Sorangium aterium: one gene and its partner. The protein of the gene in region 2 interacts with the protein of the main gene of each other region in a pairwise test. Links are inferred from orthologs where the notes say so. Each region holds a gene or a part of one and is shown on either strand. Other genes may lie near its edges.

Region 1 (3,251 bases), on a different replicon or contig from region 2:
GCTCTCGGGGGTCTCGGCGGGCGAGTCGATCCGCTACGGCACCCAGCTCGAGCGGGTCCTCCTCGACAGGTTTCCGGACGAGATCGAGCGCGTCTGGACGCGCACGGGCACGGCGGAGGTGGCGACGGACCCGATGGGGCTCGAGCTGTCCGACATGTTCATCACGCTCAAGCCGCGAGAGGCATGGAAGCGCGCCGCCACGCAGGACGAGCTCGTCCAGGCGATGGAGTCGGAGCTCTCGGGGATGCCGGGCATGCGCGTCATCTACACGCAGCCGATCGAGATGCGGGTCAACGAGATGGTCGCGGGGATCCGGGCCGATCTGGGGGTGAAGCTGTTCGGCGACGACTTCGACACGCTCAAGCAGAAGGCGCGCGAGATCGAGGCGGCCCTCAAGAAGATCCCCGGCGCCGCGGACGTGGTGACCGAGCAGGTGACAGGCCAGCCCGTGCTCGAGATCGAGGTCGACCGCGCCGCCATCGCCCGCCACGGCATCGCGGCCGCCGACGTCCTGGATGTCGTCGAGGCCCTCGGCGCGCGGGAGGTGGGGCAGCTCCAAGAGGGCGAGCGCCGCTTCCCCGTGGTGCTGCGCATCGACGATCGCTACCGGGAGGACCCGGCCTCCATCGGCCGCATCCTGGTCACCGCGGCCGGCGGTGAGCGCATCCCGCTCGCACGGCTCGCGAAGATCCGCACGACCGAGGGGCCGGCCGCGATCAACCGCGAGTGGGCCAAGCGCCGGATCGTCGTGCAGGCGAACGTCCGGGGCCGCGACGTGGGCACCTTCGTCGAGGAGGCGAGGGCGAGGCTCGATGAGGTCGAGCTCCCGCCCGGCTACTACGTCCGCTTCGGCGGGCAGTTCGAGCACCTCGAGCGGGCGCAGGCGCGCCTGCTCGTCGTCGTGCCCATCGCGCTCGGGCTGATCCTGCTGCTGCTCTACTTCACGTACGGGCGGCTCCTGGATGCGGTCCGCGTCTTCACAGGCGTCCCGTTCGCCGCGATCGGCGGCGTCGTCGCGCTCTGGCTTCGCGACCTGCCGTTCAGCATCTCCGCGGGCGTCGGGTTCGTGGCGCTCTCAGGCGTCGCGGTGCTCGGGGACATGGTGCTCGTCTCGACCATCCGGCAGCTCACGGCGGCCGGGATGCCGGTGCGGGATGCCATCGAGCTCGCGGCCGAGCGGCGCCTCCGCCCGGTCCTCATGACGGCGCTGGTCGCCTCCCTGGGCTTCGTGCCGATGGCGCTGAACACGGGCGTCGGCGCCGAGGTCCAGCGCCCGCTCGCGACCGTCGTGATCGGCGGCGTGATCTCCTCCACGCTGCTCACGCTGCTCGTCCTGCCGGCGCTCTACAGCGTGGTCGGCGGGAGGCTCCGCGCGGACGCCGCCGGCGAGACGGGCGCCTCCGAGTCTCCGCGGCCCGCTGGCCCGGCCCTATCGCCTGCGGCGGAGTAGCCGATGCGCGCGCGCTCCCGCCTCCGCGCGATCGCCGCCGCCGCGGGCGTCCTGGTCCTCGTCCAGGCGCTTGCGGCGGGGCTCTACTGGGCCGTGGAGCGTCGCCGCGGCGCCGAGCGGCCGGGTCGCCCTTTCGCGCACGAGCGGCTCCACGACGGCCAGCGCATGCCGGACGCCACCTTCGAGCAGCCGGACGGGACCTTGCTCGACGCGGCCGCCTTGCGCGGCCGGCCGGTGCTGCTCCACTTCTGGGCCACGTGGTGCGCCCCCTGCCGCGCCGAGCTCCCGCGCTTGCTGGAGCTCGGCCGGCAGCTGGAGAAGGCCGGGAGGCTCCAGCTCGTGGCCGTGAGCGTCGACGAGAACTGGGACGTCGTGCGCGCCTTCTTCGGGGGCGAGGTCCCTCCCGGCGTCGTGCGGGCCGGATCTGCTGCGGTGCAGCGGCGGTTCGGGGTCTCGATGTTGCCCGACACCTTCCTGGTGGAGGCGGACGGCCGGATGTCCCTCCGCTTCACGGGCGCGAGGGACTGGCGTGCGCCCGAAGCGACGACGCTGCTCCTTGGACAGGAGCGGCCAGCGCCCTGATCGCGCTTCCCCCGGGAAATCCCTGGCGAGGGCCACGCCGCCTGCTGCGTGAGGACGGAGCGTCTCTCTGCCGGGTCCTGGCATCAAATGAAAGTAATTAGCAATTACAAACGCCTGCGCGCAGCGCACGTACGCTGGCCGAGCGTTCGCCGGGCGGCCTAGCGGGAAGGCTCCACGAGAAAGGTGCCCAACCCGAGGCTACTCGGCGCCCCCGGCAGACACCGACGACCCATCGAGGGAGCCGCCTGCGCCACCCGAGGCATCCGTGCCGCCGATGCCATCCGTGCCGCCTGCGCCATGGGTGCCGCCTGCGCCGCCCGCGGCATCCGTGCCGCCTGCGCCACCCGCGCCGCTCGTACTGCTCGCGGCATCCGTGCCGCCCGCGCCGCTCGTGCTGCTCGCGGCATCCGTGCCGCCCGCGCCGCTCGTGCTGCTCGCGGCATCCGCGCCGCCCGCGCCGCTCGTGCTGCTCGCGGCATCCGCGCCGCCCGCGCCGCTCGTGCTGCTCGCGGCATCCGCGCCGCCCGCGCCGCTCGTGCTGCTCGCGGCATCCGCGCCGCCCGCGCCGCTCGCGGCACCCGCGCCGCCCGCGCCGCCCGCGCCGCTCGTGCTGCTCGCGGCATCCGCGCCGCCCATTCCACCGGCGCCGCCGCCGCCACCCGCACCGCCTGTGCCCGGGTCCTCCAGGGGGTAATTCTCGTCGAGGCACAGACGGCCCTTGGGCGTCAGGGTGCAGACCTCGCCGTCCGCGCAGGACGACTGGCCTCTCGGGCACTTCGTCACGCCGAAGAGACAGAATCCATTGGTCTCCACGCCAAGGAACACGCACGAGGAGGTCGGCAGCAAGCAGTCGCTGTGGCTCGTGCACGCGTTGGTGCACATACCGACGTCGCCGACCCCGGGCTCGTCCGCGAAAGGATACGCACAGAGGCCCTTCTCCAGGCCTCCGCAGTCCTCGTTGGCGATGTCCCCGCCGAGCCCGCACAGGCCGGCGCACACGCCCAGGTTGGTGCCGACTTCGATGCACCACCCCGCGCAGGGATCCGTGCCGTCGGCCTTGATCGCGCACTGGGCCCCTGTGGGCAGCCCTCGCGTGGGCTCGTCGACGCAAACGTTCATCCGGGGGTCGCACACCCGGTCGCCGCCGCACTGGCTGTCGGAGCCGCAGTTCGGCAGGCACACGTACACGTCATCGATGTCCTCGCAGCGCAGCTCCTCG
Region 2 (3,262 bases):
TGAAGATGACCTCGAGCGGCTCGATCGCATAGCCGAGCTCGGGCACGAGGCCGTTCACCACGGTGAGCGAGCCGGACCGGCGGAGGTTCTTGAGCCGGATGGCGACGAAGATGTGGTAGCCGCCTTGCGGCCCAGCCTCCACCTGGACCTCGTCGAGGTCATCGAGCGGGAAGTAGTCGGCCTGCCCCTCCCCGACGAGGACGACGGGCTCCTCCCCTGGGGCCGGCTTGCAGAGGTCCGGCTCGGCGTCCGCGTTCCACGAGGTGGTGTAGGGCTCGAGCTGCCGGGGATCCACGTCGGGGGCGCTGCAGCCGCCGGCCACGCAGGTCTGCGGCGCCGGGCACGTGGCCGCCCCGGGCGCGACGACGCACTCCCGCTCGAGGCGCACCCGGAGCAGCAGCGTGCGGCCGCCGATCACCCGGGTCGACGCGGTGCGGGTGAGCAGCGGCCTCTCGGTGTCCTCCGGTCCGAACGCCTCCAGGGAGATCTCCACGGCCGCGCCGTCCTCGAGATCGCTGAAGAAGAACTCCCGCGGGAAGAACAGCTGCCCGTTCTTCTGCGCCAGCGCGTCCTCGTGGACGACGTGTCCGTCGACCCGCAGGACGACGCGCAGCAGGTCGATGTCGGCGCCTGCGCGGAGCTCGCTCGTCACCCCGAACACCACGGTCCCGGTGGTGGGCCCCGCAGCGCCGCAGCCTGCGACGAGCAGGGCGCAGAGCGCGAGGGCGGCGAGCAGGAAGGTGCGGATGTTCATGGCGGCCTGGCCGCGAGGGGCGCGGCGCCCGTCGCTCCATCCTCGCGGCGTTCGGTCCTCCTGGGCCATGCCGACGGCGTGTGCGGCGCGCTGCTGCCGGGCGCAGCGCGCTACTGGATGCCCTCGATCGCGGCCAGGAACACGTCCGGGCCGACGAAGTCGTTGAAGCGCTTCCGCTCGGCGCCGGTGGAGTCGTACAGCACCACCGTGGGCAGGCCGACGACCTTGTACTTGCCCTTCACCGCGTCGATCTGCGGATCCTCATCGTCCGTCGCGTCGACCTTCACCGCGACGAAGTGCGCCGCCTTGGCCATGACACGAGGATCCGAGAAGGTCTCCTTCGCGAGCTGCTTGCAGGCGCCGCACCACTCCGCGGTGAAGTCCACGAGCAGCGGGCGTCCTTCCGCCTTTGCCTTGGAGACGGCCACCGGCTCCTCGTGCAGCCACGTGAGCTGCGGCGACGCGGCCTCGCCGGCCACCGCCGACGGGACGGGCGAGGCGAGCTTCGGCAGATCCAGGCTCGCGATGAGCAGGAAGCTGCTGGCCACCGTGAGCGCGATCCCGACCCCCTTGCGGGCCTTCACGCCGGCGCCGCCGTCGTCCCAGGAGAGGTGCACCGCGCCGAGCGCGAGGCCGACCGCGACGAGGCCCGCCATGACGGCCATGAACTGCGGCGTGGGCTGCGCGAGCGACGACAGCGCCGGGAAGGTCGTCTTCAGGAAATAGAGCGCGACGACCATCATCACGATCCCGAAGAACGACTTCACCCCCAGCATCCACTTGCCGCCCTTCGGCAGCGCGAACGCGAACGCGCCGACGAGCCAGAACGGCAGGCCGAGCCCGAGGGAGAAGGTGGCGCCGACCAGCGCGCCGAGGCCGACGTTCTGGGTCTTTCCGATCCAAAGGATGATGCCCGTGAGGACGGGCCCGGTGCACGGCGCGGCGACGAGGCCGCTCACCAGACCGAGCAGGAAGGCGCCGCCGTAGCCGATGCCCCCGACCTGCGAGAGCCGCTGCATCAGGGTGTCCGGCAGCGTCATCTCGAACGCGCCGAACATGGACAGCGAGAGCGCGATGAACACCGCCGCGATGCCGACGATGACCCACCTGTTCGAGAGCACGCCGCCGAACAGGCTGCCCGTGAGCGCCGCGACCACGAGCATCGTCGTGAAGAGCACGACGATCCCGAGCACGAAGCTCGTCGAGAGCAGCATCGCCTCGCGCCGGGACTTCGCCTCCCGCGCCCCGAAGATGCTCACCGTGATGGCGATCATCGGGTACACGCAGGGGGTCAGGCACGTGAGCAGCCCGCCCCCGAGCGCGGCGAGCGCGGCGAAGAGCGGGCCGGCCTCCAGACCGCGGGTGAACAGGTCGCGCTGATCATCGGCCAGCGCGAGCGCCGGGGACGCGAGCGTGGCGAGCGCGACCAGCGCCGGGAGCGCGGGTCCGAGCGCGCCTCGCGCGCCACGTCGGACACCCGCCGGCGCGGCGCCGGCGCTTGCCTTGAAACGAGTCGAAGCGGTCATCACGAAGGTTCTATAGCAAAGCGATCGGGGTCGTGCGGCGCGCCGTCCGTTCAGGCCGGCATCAGCGCTCCGCGAGGGACGCGAGCGTCCGGCGCGCCGCCTCGATCTCCGCGCCGAGCGCGATCGCGACCGCGGCCCTCCCCGAGGTGCTCCGCTGGACGAAGGCTTCCAGGTATTTCTTGGCCTCGTCCCAGCGATGGTCGAAGTAGGCCATCTGCCCGAGCACGAACCGGCCGTAACCCTGGCCTGCCGGCACCTCCGAGAGCCGATCGATCAGCGCGCCGAGCCCCTCCACCGCCTTGCCGCTCTCGCACTGCACGACGGCGAGGTGGCCCTGGTAGAGCGGCTTGTCCCGCGTGCCCCAGCGCGCCGCGCGCGTGAGCGCCCCGATCGCCTCGTCGTACCGGCGCGCCAGGTGATACACGCTGCCCAGCGTCCACCAGTGGAACGCCCTCCGGCTCGCCGGCCCCGTGCGCGCCGCCAGCCGGAGGTGCCCGACGGCCCCCTCGATGTCCCCGAGGGCCTGCTTCGCGCGCGCCGCGTCCTGGTGGGCGACGTCGCTCAGCACGCCGAGCGCCAGGATCTGCTCCGCCACCTCGGCTGCCCGCTCGAAGCGGCGTGTCTCGAAATACGCGAGGTAGAGCTGCCGCAGCAGCATGGCCTGCGTCGTCCGGTCGAGCGGCCCCCGGAGCGACAGGCCCCGCCGCGCCCAGAGCGCGCGCGACCGCGGGGTCGCCGCGCCCAGCGCGCGCCGCAACATCTCCTCCGCGGTCAGCGCCGCCGCGGGCGCGCGCCGTCGCGGCGCATTGCTGGGCCGTTTCTCTCGTGGAACAGGGGGGCCAGCGTCATTCCCGCTGCCCGCAACGGACTGCGCCGTCGCTTTCGTGCGTCGTCGCGTACCCCCGGAGCCCGTACGGACGGATCGAGCGCCGCCCACGCTGTCACCGTGCTCGCTCGCCTTGCGCACAGAAAGCAATCCTAA

The links.
Region 1: the proteins of POL72_RS49600 (region 2) and POL72_RS47800 interact in binary tests that used the Escherichia coli proteins (3 or more experiments, as listed by UniProt). The link is inferred for Sorangium aterium from one-to-one orthologs.

Annotation. Positions count from the first base shown.
Region 1 is NZ_JAQNDK010000006.1:1,023,558-1,026,808, forward strand. Bases 298-3,242 are described here. They hold POL72_RS47800 (TlpA disulfide reductase family protein), read left to right. Parts: upstream 298-1,453; coding sequence 1,454-2,032; downstream 2,033-3,242. Other genes in these bases: POL72_RS47795 (efflux RND transporter permease subunit), read left to right, coding at 298-1,450; POL72_RS47805 (hypothetical protein), read right to left, coding at 2,231-3,242. Outside these bases: more of POL72_RS47795, read left to right, coding at 1-297; more of POL72_RS47805, read right to left, coding at 3,243-3,251. UniProt on the Escherichia coli protein: Involved in disulfide bond formation. Catalyzes a late, reductive step in the assembly of periplasmic c-type cytochromes, probably the reduction of disulfide bonds of the apocytochrome c to allow covalent linkage with the heme.
Region 2 is NZ_JAQNDK010000007.1:453,420-456,681, forward strand. What follows is about bases 73-3,028. They hold POL72_RS49600 (protein-disulfide reductase DsbD family protein), read right to left. Parts: upstream 2,281-3,028; coding sequence 865-2,280; downstream 73-864. Other genes in these bases: POL72_RS49595 (hypothetical protein), read right to left, coding at 73-754; POL72_RS49605 (tetratricopeptide repeat protein), read right to left, coding at 2,342-3,028. In the rest of the region: more of POL72_RS49595, read right to left, coding at 1-72; more of POL72_RS49605, read right to left, coding at 3,029-3,040. UniProt on the Escherichia coli protein: Required to facilitate the formation of correct disulfide bonds in some periplasmic proteins and for the assembly of the periplasmic c-type cytochromes.